DNA from 3 places in the Nostoc sp. LEGE 12447 genome. Region 1 is predicted to be linked to each of the others. Evidence: predicted binding sites of a transcription regulator. Region 1 holds the regulator's gene; each other region holds the start of a gene.
What was found. The regulator HrcA, encoded in region 1, represses chaperone genes, less so after heat shock. The targets are predictions, from matches to a motif close to TTAGCACTCNNGANTCNNGAGTGCTAA.
Positions count from the first base shown of each region.

Region 2: a site for HrcA is predicted at 1,514-1,540, ahead of groES (co-chaperone GroES). Genes of this name have one in related genera too.
Region 3: a site for HrcA is predicted at 3,709-3,735, ahead of groL (chaperonin GroEL). Genes of this name have one in related genera too.

Region 1 is NZ_JADEXT010000047.1:1,034-7,040, forward strand. Features, by position in the region: gene IQ274_RS30120 (DUF2834 domain-containing protein) at 1-497, opposite strand, end outside; gene hrcA (heat-inducible transcriptional repressor HrcA) at 611-1,741, opposite strand; gene IQ274_RS30130 (rhodanese-like domain-containing protein) at 2,188-2,520, opposite strand; gene IQ274_RS30135 (DUF3352 domain-containing protein) at 2,678-4,336, shown strand; gene IQ274_RS30140 (hypothetical protein) at 4,693-5,187, shown strand; gene cysE (serine O-acetyltransferase) at 5,325-6,007, shown strand, end outside.
Region 2 is NZ_JADEXT010000006.1:65,456-71,462, reverse strand. Features, by position in the region: gene IQ274_RS09730 (response regulator transcription factor) at 1-402, opposite strand, end outside; gene IQ274_RS09725 ((2Fe-2S) ferredoxin domain-containing protein) at 732-1,193, opposite strand; gene groES (co-chaperone GroES) at 1,559-1,870, shown strand; gene groL (chaperonin GroEL) at 2,001-3,635, shown strand; gene IQ274_RS09710 (hypothetical protein) at 3,815-4,156, shown strand; gene IQ274_RS09705 (hypothetical protein) at 4,383-4,619, opposite strand; gene ureC (urease subunit alpha) at 4,692-6,007, opposite strand, start outside.
Region 3 is NZ_JADEXT010000020.1:119,387-125,393, forward strand. Features, by position in the region: gene fraD (septal junction protein FraD) at 1-324, opposite strand, end outside; gene fraC (filament integrity protein FraC) at 381-926, opposite strand; gene IQ274_RS20475 (cob(I)yrinic acid a,c-diamide adenosyltransferase) at 1,163-2,299, shown strand; gene IQ274_RS20480 (MraY family glycosyltransferase) at 2,527-3,609, opposite strand; gene groL (chaperonin GroEL) at 3,768-5,441, shown strand; gene corA (magnesium/cobalt transporter CorA) at 5,965-6,007, shown strand, end outside.

The DNA.
Region 1 (6,007 bases):
CAAAGCAGGGAAAAATCTAAACTCATTACATTGATAAAGCGGTTTGTTTGCCACTGTTGCACAAAATTGCCCCAATCTCCTCCTTTTAAACCGTAGGAAACTAGAAGAACTGTAGCTACAGTCAACACAATCCCAGTCACACGAGAATCTAGCAGCTTGAGTAAGATGTTCTTTTTACCAACAAACTGATTATTTGGTTCTCTAAGGGCTAAGTAGGGTAACAAGGCAAATATCCCGACTCCGAAAGAGGCAGTAGCAAATAACCAAGCAGGTATTTTTTGCCTTCTACCATCAATAAATACTACTGCACTGTAGATGAGAGGCCAGATACCCATGAGGTTGAATAGTGCTATTACTAATGGGTTAACGCCTTGCCACTTTCCAGTCGAAAGGTTTTTAATTAAATCGAATGTACCAGGTTGCTCAGGAGGTGCGAGGAAAAAAGCATAAATAACGAATCCTAACCACAGGAAGCCAAAGGCAATTTTTCTAACCATGAAATATTTAAGTAGGATTAATTATTAATTTTGCCACTACAAATTGGGCTATCTACCTGCGATCGCACTATTCATTCGTCTAGACTCGTAGCAGCTTATCCCTAAACCTTACCTTAAGGATTGAAATAACTGAAGGCTTCTGAGAGGTAATCAGCAGCAGATGCCACAACTGCGATCGCACTTTCATAATCTAAGCGCGTTGGCCCCAAAACTCCCACACTTCCTACTGGTATTGAACCTCGGCGATAGGTGGAAGAAATCAAAGTGCAGGTGCGTATCGGTTCTAATGGATTTTCTGCGCCAATGCGAACCGTTACCCTTGACTTACCAGCATCCTCCGGTTCTGGTTCCTCAAATATTAATCGCCATAGTTGGTCTTGTTCTTCTTCCAGCAGGTGGATAATCGTTTGTACCTGCTGTAACTGGGAAAATTCTGGCTGGCGCAAAACTTCTGACACACCCCGAACCATAATTTGTGTGGTAGTCGGCGCAAGAGTGCGACGAGTCAATTCGGCAACTGAATTTTTCAAGAATTCTCCGTAGCGTTGGAATTCCTGATCAAGTTCGCTCCAGTTGAGGTTGGCTAATTCCAACAGACTTCGCCCCCGCAAGTGGGTGTTCAAAAAGTTAGAAACAATCTGCAACTCGCGATCGACTACCTCTGAATCTCGTTGTGTCTCTTCTGGTATTGGCGACAAATCCATTAACTTGGAATGTGTCTCATAACCATCGGTAACAACTATTAACATGATCCGCCCAGCTTCAATTTGCACTAATTGCAGATGTCGCAATAGCGCTGTTGTAGTTTGCGGCATAGTTATCAAGCTAATGCAACCACTCAAGGTTGCTAAAATTTGCGCGGCTCCTTGCAGTAGGGTTTCTAAACTCCGATCTTCCCACTGGAGATGCTTTTGTAATGCCACCTCTATTTCTCGCCCTAAAGTTTCTGTCCGCGTAGCGTCTGTCTGCGACACGCTGCGCGAACGCAGAGAAGGTGTAATTAGCTGGTCAACATAAATGCGATAGCCTGAATCTGAAGGTACACGTCCAGCAGAAGCGTGTGGTTGGTAGAGTAATCCAGATTTTTCTAAAACGCCCATCACATTGCGAATTGTGGCTGAACTTACACCCAGGTCGTACTCTTCGCCCAAAGCCTTTGAACCAACAGGCTCTGCCGTAGCAATGTAGTGACGTACCGTTGCCCAAAGTATATGCTGTTGCCGATTTGTTAACTGGACTTCCATAGGATATGTTTTGCTAGAGGCAAATTTTAATCAAAGTCTGGAGAAATTTCTGGATTTGATTTAAACAAGGAATATTAATAATTTATTAAGATAACAAATTATACAATTATATTGTGATAATTAATTTTAAGGTTCGTGTACACCATTATTGAAAAGTGCGCTCTCAATAGAATCTAGGCTTTGCATCAAAAGCTAAGAGTTTGAATTTACAACATTCTTTTCTGCCTTATTTTTGCATAATTCTACACTTATAAAAGTATTGTTGTATACGTATTTTTGCGGCTATTGCAGCTAAGATTAGGGTCGAAAAGTTGCGTAAGTTGTGTAGCCAGTGGAGAAAGTTACAAACTTTTCTGGCGAGTCCCTAAACTAATTTAGTGCTATTTTCACAATAGCAAAAGCCAGATGGAATTAAGTTCCATCTGAGTAATGCACCCAAACACAAGCTAATATTGGGGAATTGAATGGTCTACTAAGATGGAGTAAGCATCAATACCACCCGAAATATTTTGCACATTTGTAAAACCTTGAGCAATTAACCACTGACACATTTGGGCAGAGCGAATACCGTGGTGGCATAGCACAAGGGTTTCAGCTTGAGGATTGAAGAGGGTAGGTATTTCATGTCCCCATTCGGCAAATTGACTCAAGGGTAGGTTGACAAAGCCCTCAATGTTAGCGATCGCCAATTCTTCTGGTTCTCGGACATCTACTAGCTGTATACTTCCATCACCAGAGGAAAGACGTTGTGCCAGTTCTTCTACACTAATCTGGTTCATGGGTTGACTAAAAGAATTCCCTATAAACAGTCCTAATCTTATTTATGGTGACAGAAAATCTCTGCCTTTGCATGAGTATCGATTCTCAAGAAGGCTGATAAATTCTGGTAGGCTTTCTGCTTAAATGGCTGTAAACCGTCTTTTTTAAAGGTTTAATGTGAATAGGCAACGTTCATTTATTGGTTTTATCGTAGCAGGTGCGATCGCATTGCTAATTGCGATCGCTGGCTTTTACTGGTTTTTCACCAAAAGTCCGGCTAACCTCATTGCTTCTACCTCTGAGCCTGGTGCAGCCATATTCGTATCAAAACTTTCGCCAGCAATGGTTTCACTGCTGACAAATCCCGATCGGTTGCAGGCGTTGGAACGTGAAGAGGAACTATCTAAACTCAAAACCAGTTTATTCGCCAAAAGTGGCATAGATTATAAACAAGACGTTCAACCCTGGTTAGGGAATGAAATTACATTAGCTATCACCACCTTAGATATTGATCGCGATCCAGAAAACGGACAGCAGCCAGGGTATCTGTTAGCACTAGCAACTAAGCAACCTGAGAAAAGCCGCGAGTTTGTTGAATTGTTGTTTTCCAAACGGGCCTTATCTGGAGCAACTTTAGATGTTGAAGAATATAAAGGTGTAAAGCTGATTTATGATAATTCTCAACCAGAGAAGGATTTGCTTGCAGGTGCGGTTGTTGGTGAAGGCTTTGTGTTGTTTGCCAACGATCCGAAAGTGTTGAAAGACGCGATTAATAACGTCCAAGCGCCCGATCTGAATTTGACTAGCTCCCCCGAATACCAAAAAGCTACTAAAGAACTGCCCAAAGGGGGTTTAGCTGTAGCGTTCTTAAATCTTCCTGTTGTAGCAAAATGGCAAGGCTTAGAGTTGTCAGAACAACTTTATAACAGTGAAATTATTTCTCTGGCGTTGAATCCCAAAGGATTGCTAGCAGAAACTACATTTTTGACTTCATCAGAAATTCTCACTCCATCTACAACACTATCTAAACCTGTGGAAGCATTGCAGTATGTTCCAGCATCGGCAGGTTTGGTAATTTCTGGCTCAAATTTGAGTAATTTGGGTGAGAGCGATTTAGCCAAACTCTGGAAACAAGCAACAGCTACTATATATGGTTCTGGGGAAGATGTAGTTTCTCGGTTAGCCAAACCTTTAGTAGATGTTCAAAAACGGTGGGGTATAAACTTACCAGAGGATATTTTTAGTTGGGTACAGGGAGAATATGCGATCGCATTGTTACCTGAGAAAGAGCAAACAACCCCTCATTGGATTTTTGTGGTGGAAAAATCTGAGAGTGTAGAACAAGGTATTGCGCGTTTAGATGCGATCGCATCATCCAATGGACTCAGCATTAATCCTCTGACTATAGATAAGCAAAAAGTCTCTGCTTGGACAGAGTTAACTACGGCGGCTAAAAAAAGTGATGCTAAAGAAGGAGCATCTTTCAGTATTGAAACAAAAGTGCGGGGATTGCATACAACTTTAGGAAATTACGAAATTTTCACTTCTGACTTAGAAACGATAAATGAAATTCTCACAACTAAGGATAATTCCTTAATTGACAATCCCAATTTTCAAGATAGTATTGCTGCAATTCCCTTACCAAACCAAGGCTATATATATCTTGACTGGACAAAGAGTCAGAATTTGTTAGAGCGTCAAGTACCGATTCTCAAACTAGTGGAAGTTTTAGGGAAACCATTTTTTGATAATCTGCGATCGCTCACAGTTAGCAGTTATGGAACTGACACGCGATCGCTCAAAGGTGGCGTTTTCTTCCAACTCAAGAATTCATGAAATTTTCATAAAAGCTCAAGTGCAGAAGGTGAAAAATTATTTTATCTTCTGCCTTTTTCTGTTAAGTAAGATTTTCGTAAATTTACTGTATTATTTGCTATTTAAATCGTCCGTTAAGGGTTTTCTTTAAGAGATAAGATCCTGCGTTCAACAGAGGTAATCACATCCAAATCATCAGTTGAAGAATGGTCGCTGCTGCTTATATCAATAGACAGCCTAGCAATTAGCTGTTTGCTTTCAAAAGCCTTAATTGTGGCACATTTTAATGTGGCACAACCAACTGAAATTTCACTGGAATTTTTTCATTAGAATATGTATATATCATTACTAATTTAACAGCCTGTTGGAGGGCTACTATGAAATTTTGTCGCCCCCGACTTGAGTTTAGCGGCGGCTGGTTGTTGGCTATACTTGCCACCATCACAGCTACACCTGTAATAGCAGAGACAGCAGCGAATTTTGGTACTTTTACCGTGTCAACAAACTCTAATCCAGCACCAGGAACAGTGCAGGGGTTTACAGGTGGTTCTTACTCATTGTCTGCCATAAGTAACCGCGATCGCGATCAAAAAGCCTGTATTGGTTTTGCCGATCCTAATCCAGATCACATTATGGTTTTGGAAAATGACTTTTCTCAGCTAACAATCAAAGTCGATAGCAACAATACCGACACGACTTTACTCATTCAAGGCCCAGATCAAAATACGATTCGCTGCGGCGATGATACTGGCAAAAGAAAAGATGCTAGCGTTAGCGATCGCAACTGGAAAAGAGGTACTTATCGGATTTGGGTAGGTACATTTAATTCTGGGGTCAAGCGTGATTATACTCTGGCAGTAGAGCAGCAGTAATAGAGAGTGGGAAGTTAGGAGTGAAGAATGAATAACTAATTCCCAATTTCCCATTCCCCATTCCCAATTTTTATGTGTAACACCTGAGACGATAATATGGGAGAGTAGCTTGTTGTGCTTTCCGAGGGTGCTATCTCGTGCTATCTATACTGCGTGCTGACTTTCGTATCATATTTGAACGTGACCCAGCTGCCCGTAACTGGTTGGAAGTTTTATTTTGTTACCCTGGTTTGCAAGCCCTGCTATTCCATAGGCTGGCTCACTGGCTGTATACGCTTGGTCTTCCTTTCATTCCTCGCCTGATTTCTCACTTGGCACGGTTTTTGACTGGAATTGAAATCCACCCTGGTGCAGTAATTGGAAAAAGTGTGTTTATTGACCACGGAATGGGTGTAGTAATTGGTGAAACTGCGATCGTGGGAGACTATGCCCTAATTTATCAAGGTGTTACCCTTGGGGGTACTGGTAAAGAATGTGGTAAACGCCATCCAACTGTGGGTGAAAACGTCGTAGTCGGGGCTGGAGCAAAGGTACTGGGCAATATCCAAATTGGTAATAATGTTCGTATTGGCGCTGGGTCTGTTGTTCTAAGGGATGTACCTTCAGACTGTACTGTGGTAGGGGTGCCTGGGCGCATCATGTATCGTTCTGGAGTTCGGGTTTCACCTCTTGAACACAATAACTTACCAGATTCGGAAGCTCAAGTAATTCGTGCTTTAGTAGACCGGATTGAGGCGTTGGAAGAACAAATACAAACTCTTCAGCGCACTAATTCTTCAGAAAAAACTCCTGTTTTAGTGGGTTGTTTAGCCACCAAAGA
Region 2 (6,007 bases), on a different contig from region 1:
TTCAACTTGGGCTACGAGTTCTTCTGGTTCAAAGGGCTTGACCATATAAACATCAGCACCTTTATTCAGACCCTTAACTCGGTCTGCGCTTTGTCCCTTAGCTGAAAGGAAAAGAACCGGAATCCAACTGGTGCGTTCGTTTTGCCGGACTTGTTCCACAAAAGTATATCCGTCCATTTCCGGCATCATCACGTCGCAGATAATCATGTCTGGAACATCTTGCTCTAAAATTTCCAGAGCTTCACGTCCATTCTCGGCGGTGATGACTTCGTATCCCCGGAATTCTAAGTAATCCTTCACCAGCAAGATGAGGTTAGGGTCATCATCAATCAATAGAAGTCGTTTGTGATCTTTCATGCTGGGCTCTTTCATAGCAGTGGCACTTGTCGCGCTTCGGTCCATCAAAGTCTTGAATATTTATCCTCTATGGTGGGTTATTTCGAGATGTTGTCCTTTTTCCTACTTAACTTGCCTTTGCTGTCTCGAAGTCTCAAAAATGCCGAGCATTTTCAAGAGACTAATAGCTCGATAGCAAAAGTCCAGCAAGGATACGTATAGCAGTAGTATCTATAATGCGCTATTATATATCGCATTGAAAGTGGCGGGCGAAAAAACACTGATTAAATAATAATCCTTCTGACTCACAAGTAAGTATTGGCTTAAAGATGACCCTACCTCAAAACCAACCCGCACTTTCTTAAAGCTTACTGCTGTTCCATATCCTTCGGTTGTTAAGCCTCTATGAGGTGTTCACAAGAAACTAGGGAAGTTTCTGGCAAAGGATGGTTGAAAAACGCATATTCTTTTACCACCTTATTGCCTATTAAGTGTTCTTGGATGATCCGCTCAATAACTTCTAGGTTTGCTTGGCGATACCAGGCACCATCAAGGTAAACCACCATTATGGGTCTAGAACAACAAACGCGCAAGCAGTTGGCTTTAGTTCTGTAGACGCATAAGGAATAATTCTGTTGCGACTCATCAAGTTTTAACTCTTTAAGTCGCTCTTTTAAGTATTCCCAGGATTCCAGACTAGCTCGTTTTGAGCAGCAATTAGCAATTGTCTGGTCAGCGCAAATAAAAATGTGTCGCTGAATTTTTGCAAGTCCGAAACTTTCTACACAATTACTTAGGGCTTTATATTCTACTAGAGATTTAGTGGCTTTGGGGATTTGATGGCTTGACTGGATCACTGTATTGTTACTTATCGAGCAGCTCCCTGATTACAGTTCTATAACAATTTCCAAGTTTTGCAAAAAAAGTTGACTGAGAAGAGAATGGGGCATTGGGCAACTTGTACTGAGCAGAGTCTCTCAAATATAAGCATTAGGCATTGGGAAAACTCTTCACTACTCCCGACTCCCTATGACCATATAAAAATATACGTAACTTACAGAGCAGAACCCGAAGGATATAAATAATTAGGCATTAATACTTAAGTACATCAACGAGCTTCTAGTTCGGGAACCCGTACTCAATGAATTCTTGCCATTGGATGCCAATTTTAGGTAGATTAGCACTCAGGGGTTGAGAGTGCTAATCTCTGGAGAAAATAATTATGGCAGCCTTATCTTTAAGCGTTTCTACAGTTAAACCTTTGAGCGATCGCGTTTTCGTAAAAGTGAACGCCTCAGAGGAAAAGACCGCAGGTGGTCTGTATTTGCCCGATACCGCCAAGGAAAAGCCCCAGGTAGGGGAAGTAGTTGCCCTTGGTCCTGGCAAGCGTAACGAAGACGGTAGCCGTCAGGAATTGGAAATTAAAGTCGGCGATAAAGTGTTGTACTCCAAGTACGCTGGCACTGACATCAAGCTCGGCACCGAAGAATATGTACTGCTTTCTGAAAAAGATATTTTAGCAGTCGTTATTTAGTGGTCATTAGTCATTAGTCATTAGTCATTAGCCAATGACAAAAGACAAATGACAAATGACGTAGACGCCCTCGGGCGGCTTCCCGAAGGGTAGAAAAAAAGACAAATGACAAAGGACAACTAAAACAATTATGGCAAAGCGCATTATCTACAACGAAAACGCCCGTCGCGCCTTAGAACGAGGCATTGACATCCTGGCTGAGGCTGTAGCTGTTACCCTTGGCCCCAAAGGTCGTAACGTAGTCCTAGAAAAGAAATTTGGCGCACCGCAAATTGTTAATGACGGTGTAACGATCGCTAAAGAAATAGAATTAGAAGACCACATCGAAAACACTGGCGTAGCTTTGATTCGTCAGGCTGCTTCTAAAACCAACGATGCTGCGGGCGATGGTACTACCACCGCTACCGTTTTAGCTCATGCGATCGTCAAAGAAGGCTTGCGGAACGTTGCAGCTGGTGCTAACGCGATTTCACTGAAGCGCGGGATTGACAAAGCTACTAGCTTCTTGGTAGACAAAATCAAAGAACACGCCCGTCCAGTGGAAGATTCCAAAGCTATTGCCCAAGTTGGTGCAATCTCGGCTGGTAATGACGAAGAAGTCGGTCAGATGATTGCCCAAGCAATGGACAAGGTAGGCAAGGAAGGCGTAATTTCCCTAGAAGAAGGGAAATCTATGTTTACCGAGTTGGAAATCACAGAAGGGATGCGCTTTGATAAAGGCTACATCTCTCCTTATTTCGCTACTGACCCTGAGCGGATGGAAGCAGTTTTTGATGAGCCTTTCATACTGCTGACCGATAAGAAAATCGCTTTGGTACAAGACCTCGTACCAGTGTTAGAGCAAGTAGCTCGTGCTGGTCGTCCTTTGGTAATTATCGCCGAAGATATCGAAAAAGAAGCTTTGGCAACTTTGGTAGTAAACCGTTTACGCGGTGTACTCAACGTTGCTGCTGTTAAGGCTCCTGGTTTTGGCGATCGCCGCAAAGCACTACTAGAAGACATTGCTGTTTTAACTGGTGGTCAACTAATTACCGAAGATGCTGGTTTGAAGCTAGACAACACCAAGCTGGATAGCCTGGGTAAAGCTCGCCGGATCACCATCACCAAGGACAGCACCACAATTGTTGCCGAAGGTAACGAAGCTGCTGTTAAGGCTCGTGTCGAACAGATTCGTCGTCAAATCGATGAAACCGAATCTTCTTACGACAAAGAGAAATTACAAGAGCGTCTTGCTAAACTCTCTGGTGGTGTCGCTGTCGTGAAAGTTGGTGCAGCGACCGAAACCGAAATGAAAGACAAGAAGTTGCGCCTAGAAGACGCTATCAACGCCACCAAAGCTGCTGTGGAAGAAGGTATTGTTCCTGGCGGTGGTACAACTCTGGCTCACCTTGCTCCTGAATTGGAAGTTTGGGCAAAGAGCAATCTTAAAGATGAAGAGTTGATTGGTGCTTTGATTGTTGTTCGCGCCTTACCTGCACCTCTGAAGCGGATTGCTGAAAACGCTGGTCAGAATGGTGCTGTGATCGCTGAACGCGTCAAAGAGAAAGAATTCAACGTTGGCTACAACGCTGCAACAAACGAATTCGTCGATTTGTTAGCTGCTGGTATTGTTGACCCTGCTAAAGTGACTCGTTCTGCTCTGCAAAACGCTGCATCCATCGCTGGTATGGTGTTGACAACCGAATGTATTATAGTTGACAAGCCTGAACCAAAAGATGGCGCTCCTGCTGGCGCTGGTGCTGGTGGCGGCGACTTCGATTACTAATACTTTGTAGTTAGATAATTTGTGAAAACGGCTGCTTCCCGCATGGAGGCGGCTGTTTTTTTGTTGGAACAGCGTTTGGTGAAACCGTTGCCGCAGGCTAGAACACAAAGGGTACAAAAAGAAATAGTAGTACAAATATTCTGCTAGTGAATAAAAAGTATAAAAATCACAGTTATAATATGGATAATTTAATGAAACTCACCATGAATTACATCTTAAAAACACAAGCAAGTTCTGCTAGGAAAATTATCGAGCAAAGACTAGAAGATTTTAGTGACGCAGTTGATAATGATAAAAACCTAAGTCCAGATATAAAAGATCAGCTTGTTTTTTTAAGATATGGTGATGCTTGTGAATTAACATCTATTACAAGTAAGTTTAGACAGCAATTGTCAAGAAGTCTCGATATACATCCCGAAGTGGAAAGAAAAATAAGATTGTTAGACATATCCATCCAACATTGTGCAAAATTCTTAGATATTAATACTTTATTTATGTGCAATTTTTATACGTTGAAATAGCTTCTTTATGATTATGTATTTTTATCATGATAATCAGCATTAAAAATATATTTTTATTTCACAACAATAGATCAAGGAGATGAACCCGACTTAGTTTCTTCTTCTAGACTAAGATATGCCTACGATTATTTTCCAGAGGTGAGATTATCCAAAACTTGCTGGAATTATACTGTGGAAGGAATTGCGATCGCACTTTTGTGAAGCATTTTGAGTACAGATGGTTCTTCTATCCTATTGATAACTTCCACAATTCGGCAAATTGGCTGTCATATTGCCCTTGGACTTCTACATGAACCAATACCCAAGCTTTCTCTCCATCCAGTAGCCAAACTTTTGCGACTTTATAGACCAAACGCCGCCCAATTTCTGCATACGTTTCTAGATGTTGAAATTCTGTGTCCAGAAATTCATAAGGTTGCGTCCAGTCGATTTCGGCATAGGCTTGGGTGAAAAAGAATTCCATAAAGCGGGGAAAATATAGCTCGATGACTTCTTTCCAAGGACTATCGTAATCAGTAAGTTGCTCGCTTATGAACTAAAACAAAAAGTATCTCTGTGCCATTGGTAAAACTGTCGCAGGTTCACAAATCAGCAACTCGCCATCTGCTCTGACTTGATATGTTTCTGGATCTACTTCAATGCGCGGTAGTGCATCATTCAGCTTCATATCACGCTTGCTCAATTGGCGTGTCCCAGAAACTGCTACTGCTGCCTTTTGTAAATCTAGCTGGCTAGGAATTTCGTTCTCTAAAGCTGCTTGGGAAACAAAAGTTAATGATGTGGCATTCTTCGCCCCTGCAAAACTACCAAACATTGGGCGCATATAAACTGGTTGCGGTGTGGGAATACTGGCGTTAGCATCGCCCATTTGCGACCATGCAATCATTCCGCCTTTAATCACTATCTCTGGCTTCACGCCAAAAAACGCGGGATGCCACAAACATAAATCTGCTAATTTCCCCTCTTCCACTGAACCTACATATTGAGCAATTCCGTGAGCGATCGCAGGGTTAATTGTATACTTAGCAACATATCTTTTTGCCCGAAAATTATCTGCTTTTTGCTCATCTCCCTGTGGGTTAAGAATTCCCCGTTGTACCTTCATTTTGTGAGATGTCTGCCAGGTGCGAATTATCACTTCGCCTACTCTTCCCATCGCCTGAGAGTCGGAGGAAATCATGCTAAATGCGCCTAAGTCGTGCAAAATATCTTCGGCGGCAATGGTTTCTCGGCGGATGCGAGACTCAGCAAAAGCCACATCTTCAGCGATCGCAGGATCAAGGTGATGACATACCATCAACATATCCAGGTGTTCGTCTAAGGTGTTGAGGGTGTAAGGGCGTGTGGGATTAGTGGAAGATGGCAGAACGTTGGCTTGGCTGCAAACTTTGATGATATCTGGTGCATGTCCGCCACCTGCGCCTTCGGTGTGGTAGGTGTGAATGACACGATTCTTGAAAGCAGTGATCGTGTCTTCAACAAATCCGGCTTCGTTCAGAGTATCAGTATGAATCGCTACTTGCACATCATATTCATCAGCAACGCTGAGGCAAGTATCAATTGCTGCGGGTGTGGTTCCCCAGTCTTCATGAAGTTTTAACCCCATTGCACCAGCAGCTACTTGTTCTACAAGTCCTTGGGGTTGACTGGCGTTACCTTTGCCCATAAATCCTAAGTTGACGGGAAAAGCATCAGCAGCTTGCAGCATTCGGTAAATATTCCAAGGGCCGGGGGTGCAGGTAGTGGCATTTGTACCCGTAGCCGGGCCAGTACCGCCGCCGATCATGGTGGTAATACCGGAAGCGATCGCAACTTCAATCTGTTGGGGGCAAATAAAATGAATATGGGCAT
Region 3 (6,007 bases), on a different contig from region 1:
ATCCTGTTGATTTCCAAAAGCAAAAACACTTACTAAGAATCCAGTGATTACTGCCCCAACTGGCATAAAAGTGCCAGGAACTCTCAAAGGATCTTGAGTTGTATACCAAGCTGTGCCGGCAATTAAAAATAACCAACCGAAAAAGGCAATAATATCTTTGATATAGCCTGTAGCTAAATATGAAAGTACCCAAGAAAAAACACTCAAATAAATAAATGTCTGCCAAGAATAAGCTTTGGGTGGAACTAATACTTTTCTAATTCCTGCATAAAGCCCTTCCGCAAATTTAAAAATTCCAAATACATCTTTAAGTAGCGTATTCATGTTCCTCTTTCCACCTAATTAATTAATCACTCGTCTTCCTTTTAAGTAAAATCTTCCTATTTCGCACTAAATAATAAAACAAGAGTTATAGCACTATAACTCAGGGAATTCGCTATTAGTACAGTAATTATTAAATTATTACTTTGGAATTTCAAGTTGCCAAAAGTCCGCCATCGCCGACGTTGAGATATTGGTGCTTCCTCTTCCTCTTGTTTTTTAAGAAGTTGCTCATTTAATGATAGTAACAATACCTTTAAAATGAAAAACTTCATTAGAAAAGTAGAAAAGAAAATTATAAAAGCAGTTAATATTAATAACCCTTGTGTATTAGGTGATTTAAAGTTATTAAAAAACATATAATTAATTAATTCTGTTCTCACCTGGAGCGGTAAAATCGGTTCTGATACAAAAAATATGAACCAACCAATTACACTAGAAAATAAATTGATAGAAATAGCATAAAAAGTACTAGTTTTTTTGTCAAATTTGAGTCGATAATGCAAAAGATAAGCTTCGATGGGGATGGCAATCAGTACAAATAAAAAGTCAAACAGAATTCCACCAATGGGAAAAATCCTCGGAAGTATCCAATTCTCAGGCATAAGTGGTCAAGGGTAAGGTTTAACTGTAGAGAGTATAACTGGGATAGTGAGGGTGATGGGGGAAATTATTACATTGTTCTTGTCCTTTACTATGCTCGTGTGCCAGTATTCCCTGATTGATATTGTTAATACATCAAGCTGATGCTTGTACGGGGACGCTAGAGAGGTAGCTTCTCTACCTAAGATTACAAGACGTTAGGTAAGATTAAAGACTGCCACTTATAGCTTTTCGAGAGATGACAAGGAACGGTATCGGTATTCGCACGGCGCAAGTGCGTCAAGAACGGCTCATTGGTCAAATTCACGTTTACGATGGCGTGGGTAAAGGTAAGTCTCAAGCGGCTTTGGGTGTGGTTTTGCGCTCTATTGGTTTAGGGATAAATACGCCTAGTGATTCTAACCGTGTTTTACTGCTGCGCTTTTTAAAAGGGCCGGAACGTGATTATGACGAAGATGGAGCGATCGCAGCTTTGCAGCGTGGATTTCCCCATTTAATAGACCAGGTTCGCACTGGGAGAGCCGAATTTTTTGGCCCAGAAGAAATTACTACCTTTGACCGAAATGAGGCGATGCGGGGTTGGGATGTTGCCAAAGGTGCGATCGCTAGCGGTTTATATTCAGTTGTCGTCTTGGATGAAATTAACCCCGTTCTGGATTTGGGTTTACTACCAGTAGATGAAGTGGTAAAGACATTAAAATCCAAACCCCAAGAATTAGAAATCATAGCTACCGGACGCGCCGCACCGCAAAAGTTGCTCGATATTGCAGATTTGCACTCAGAAATGAAACCTCATCACCATCCCACAGCCAAAGCCTTATTCCTTGAAGGGATTGAAATTTATACTGGTGCTGGTAAAGGCAAGTCTACTAGTGCTTTGGGTAAAGCTTTACAGGCCATTGGTAGGGGAATTAATCATCCAGGGTCTACCCGTGTGTTAATTATGCAGTGGCTTAAAGGTGGTAGCGGTTACACAGAAGATGCTGCGATCGCCGCTTTGCAGCAGTCATATCCAGAAGTGGTGGATCATCAGCGCTGTGGTGGAGATGCGATTGTTTGGCGCAATTCCCGGCAAGAATTAGATTATGTAGAAGCCGAACGAGGTTGGGAAATCGCAAAAGTTGCGATCGCCTCTGGAATGTATAAAACTATTATTCTCGATGAACTCAATCCTACCGTTGACTTAGAATTACTCCCCGTTGAACCCATTGTTCAAGCTTTGCTCCGCAAACCCCGCGACACCGAAATCATCATCACTGGTCGCTGTCAAAATCAACCAGCATACTTCGACTTGGCTAGCGTTCATTCAGAGGTTTATTGCCACAAACATTATGCAAATCAAGGTGTAGAACTTAAACGAGGGGTAGATTTTTAGATATTGCATCTGAATTCGTAATTCGTAATTCGTAATTCGTAATTCGTAATGTTATCAAGCTTGAATTTTTGGTGAATTTTCTTCCTTCTCTGCGAGACGCTGCGCGAACGCGCTCTTTGCGTCCTTCTCTAACGAGACGCTGCGCGAACGCGGTTCGTTCTCTGCTCTTTCAAATTTAATGAGACAGACGAGTAGGGCTAGCATTGTAATGCTGACCCTACAAGCAACTAAGGCTGTTGGCGTATTCTTTGCCAGACAGTAAAGCCCAAAAGAATGACAATACTACTGGCGGTAGTCATCATCACAGCCAAACTCATGCCTTGTATTCTCATTGCCAGCAAGTTGAAAAATAAGGTAATTGACCAAAGCGTGAACGCAGCATGGCGCTGGGAAAGTCCCCAAGCAAGTAAGCGGTGGTGCAGATGATCTTTGCCAGGAGTACTAAGAGGGTTATTTCCTGCTAGTAGCCGCCGTACAAATACTTGGGTAGTGTCTATTACTGGCAACAATAGAAATAAAACCGTGGGAATTAGTGCATAAACTGTGTTTTGTTGCAGTTTGCCTAAAATACTAGTTGCTGCCAGCACATAGCCAAAAAAGTATGCTCCGGCATCACCCATAATAATTCGCGACGGATGGAAATTATGGCGCAAAAAGCCTAATGCAGCACCTCCTAAAGCTGCAAGTACCAAGATTGCCGCCGCACGGTTATTAAATTGGGCTGCAACCCCCAACAAACTCATAGCGGTAATAAAGCTGATTCCTCCTGCCAAACCATCCATACCATCCATCAAGTTGATGGCGTTGGTAATTCCTACTACCCACAGTACTGTCAGCAACATAGACAGGAACGAGTCGATGGGAGTACCAAACAGCACTCTTACACTGATACCATTAGCTACTAGCAACAGTGCCGTGACAATTTGCGCCCACAATCGAACAGAGGGTGGTAAGCCGAACTGATCGTCGATAAAGCCCACCAGGACTAATATCGAACCTCCTAACAGAATAGTGAGCACCTGAGCCAATACGTTTTGGAGTTCGATCGGTCGTAAAAGGCTAGCTAATACCAGCGCGGCAATGACACCCGCGTAGATAGCCAGCCCCCCTGCATTGGGTAAAGGTTCGCGATTGAGTCGCCGAGCGTTGGGTTGGTCAGCCCAGCCTACCCGTAAGGCGAATTTGCGGACTGTCGGAATTGAACGCCACGTTACAAGCCAAGCCAAAAGGAACGTAAATACTACTGCCAACCAGCCGGTGCCGCTAGGGTCGGCAATACCAAGGTACTTAAGGGAGTTGTCTAGATTCATCTCCCAATTCAAGCATTACTGCCAGTATCTATAAAGAACATCACCTGTATATTAATCAATTTTTTTTATTTCCATTTGTAACTTGAGCTGATTGAGAGATTAGCACTCTTGCTCTGTGAGTGCTAAATTGTCTAATGGAAGCGCTGGAGAAATAAAACATGGCGAAAATTATTGCATTTGACGAGGAATCGCGGCGAGCTCTAGAAAGGGGTGTTAACGCCCTTGCTGATGCCGTAAAAATCACCTTGGGGCCTAAAGGTCGTAATGTCCTTTTAGAGAAAAAATTTGGCGCACCTCAAATTGTCAACGATGGTATCACTGTTGCCAAGGAAATTGAATTAGAAGATCCTTTGGAAAATACTGGTGCAAGACTCATCCAAGAAGTGGCCTCAAAAACTAAAGATGTTGCTGGGGATGGTACAACCACCGCCACAGTTTTAGCACAAGCCTTGATTCGGGAAGGTTTGAAGAACGTCGCGGCGGGTAGTAACCCAGTTAGCTTGAGACGCGGGATCGACAAAACTATTGAGGCATTGGTACTGGAAATTGCCAAGATAGCCAAGCCAGTAGAAGGAAGTGCGATCGCTCAAGTTGCCACTGTTTCTGCTGGTAACGATGAAGAAGTTGGTCAAATGTTAGCTCAAGCAATGGAAAAAGTCACCAAAGATGGTGTAATTACCGTTGAAGAATCTAAATCCCTGACAACTGAACTAGAAGTAGTTGAAGGGATGCAGATTGACAGGGGTTACATTTCACCCTACTTTGTCACCAACAACGAGCGGCAAATCGTGGAATTTGAAAACGCCCGGATCTTGGTGACAGATAAAAAAATCGGCAGCATCCAAGATTTAGTACCAATTTTGGAAAAGGTCGCCCGTTCTGGTCAACCCTTGCTAATCATCGCTGAAGATGTCGAAGGTGATGCCTTGGCAACTTTGGTAGTGAACAAAGCACGGGGTGTACTAGCCGTGGCTGCAATCAAAGCCCCTGGATTTGGCGATCGCCGCAAAGCTTTGTTAGAAGATATTGCTATTCTCACCGATGGACAGTTGATTTCGGAAGAAATCGGCTTAAGTTTGGATACTGCTGCTCTAGAAGCATTGGGAACTGCTCGCAAAATCACCATTGACAAAGAAAGCACCACTATTGTCGCTGGCAGTGTCACCAAGCCAGAAGTACAAAAGCGGATTGGTCAAATTCGCAGGCAGTTGGAAGAAACCGATTCTGAATACGATCAAGAAAAACTGCAAGAACGCATCGCCAAGCTCGCTGGCGGCGTGGCAGTGATTAAAGTGGGTGCGGCAACCGAAACCGAACTCAAAGACCGTAAACTGCGGATTGAAGACGCGCTGAATGCCACTAAAGCTGCTGTGGAAGAGGGTATTGTTCCTGGTGGTGGGACAACTCTAATTCACTTAGCTAAGAAGGTACAAGAGATTAAAAAGACCCTACAAAATGACGAAGAAAGAATTGGAGCTGATATTGTCGAACGAGCGCTAGAAGCCCCCTTGCGCCAAATAGCAGACAACGCTGGTGCAGAAGGTTCTGTAATCGTCTCGAAAGTCCGAGACAGCGAGTTCAACATTGGCTACAACGCCGCTACTGGCGAATTTGAAGACTTGATCGCGGCTGGTATTATCGACCCTGCCAAAGTCGTGCGTTCAGCTTTGCAAAACGCTGGTTCCATTGCTGGTTTGGTCTTAACTACCGAAGCGATCGTTGTTGAAAAGCCAGAGAAGAAATCTGCTGCTGCCGCTCCTGATATGGGCGGCATGGGCGGCATGGGTGGCATGGGCGGCATGGGTGGTATGGGCGGCATGGGCATGTTCTAACTTCTGCTCACCCAGATAAATATTTTTTCAGCAGTTTGTCTTGTTAAGGCAAACTGTTTTTTTATAGCATTGCTGATTCAGAGCCGATATGTTATCTCTATTGCTGGGAAGTAGCTGGGCATAAATAAAAGTAAGCTGTTAAGCATTTAATTTGCACATTGAGATCGCAGGGGGGCAGGGAGCAAGGGAGAGGGTTTGCAGCTTTTAATACCATAAAAATGATGCAATTTAAATGACGATTAGCTTAATCATCATGGTTATCAGTTATTAGTCATGAATACAACTAACTACTAAAAAAATGCCGATTCCTAAATTTGCAAATTTAAAGAACTGCTTAATTTAAAAATTACAGTCTTTGTATTAATTTTTGTAATATTAATAGCAAAAGCTGAAATAAAGAAAAACGCCTAATGGGTTCTGAGTAGGGAATTTTACTTCTTTACTAAGAACTGTGTAAAGAGGAACTTGTTTAATTGCCAATGCCCAATGCCCAATGCCCAATTCCCAATGTAGGTAATATTGTATGGTACGAAAACTGCGTCGTCTTCCCAAAATAGTAACTAGGC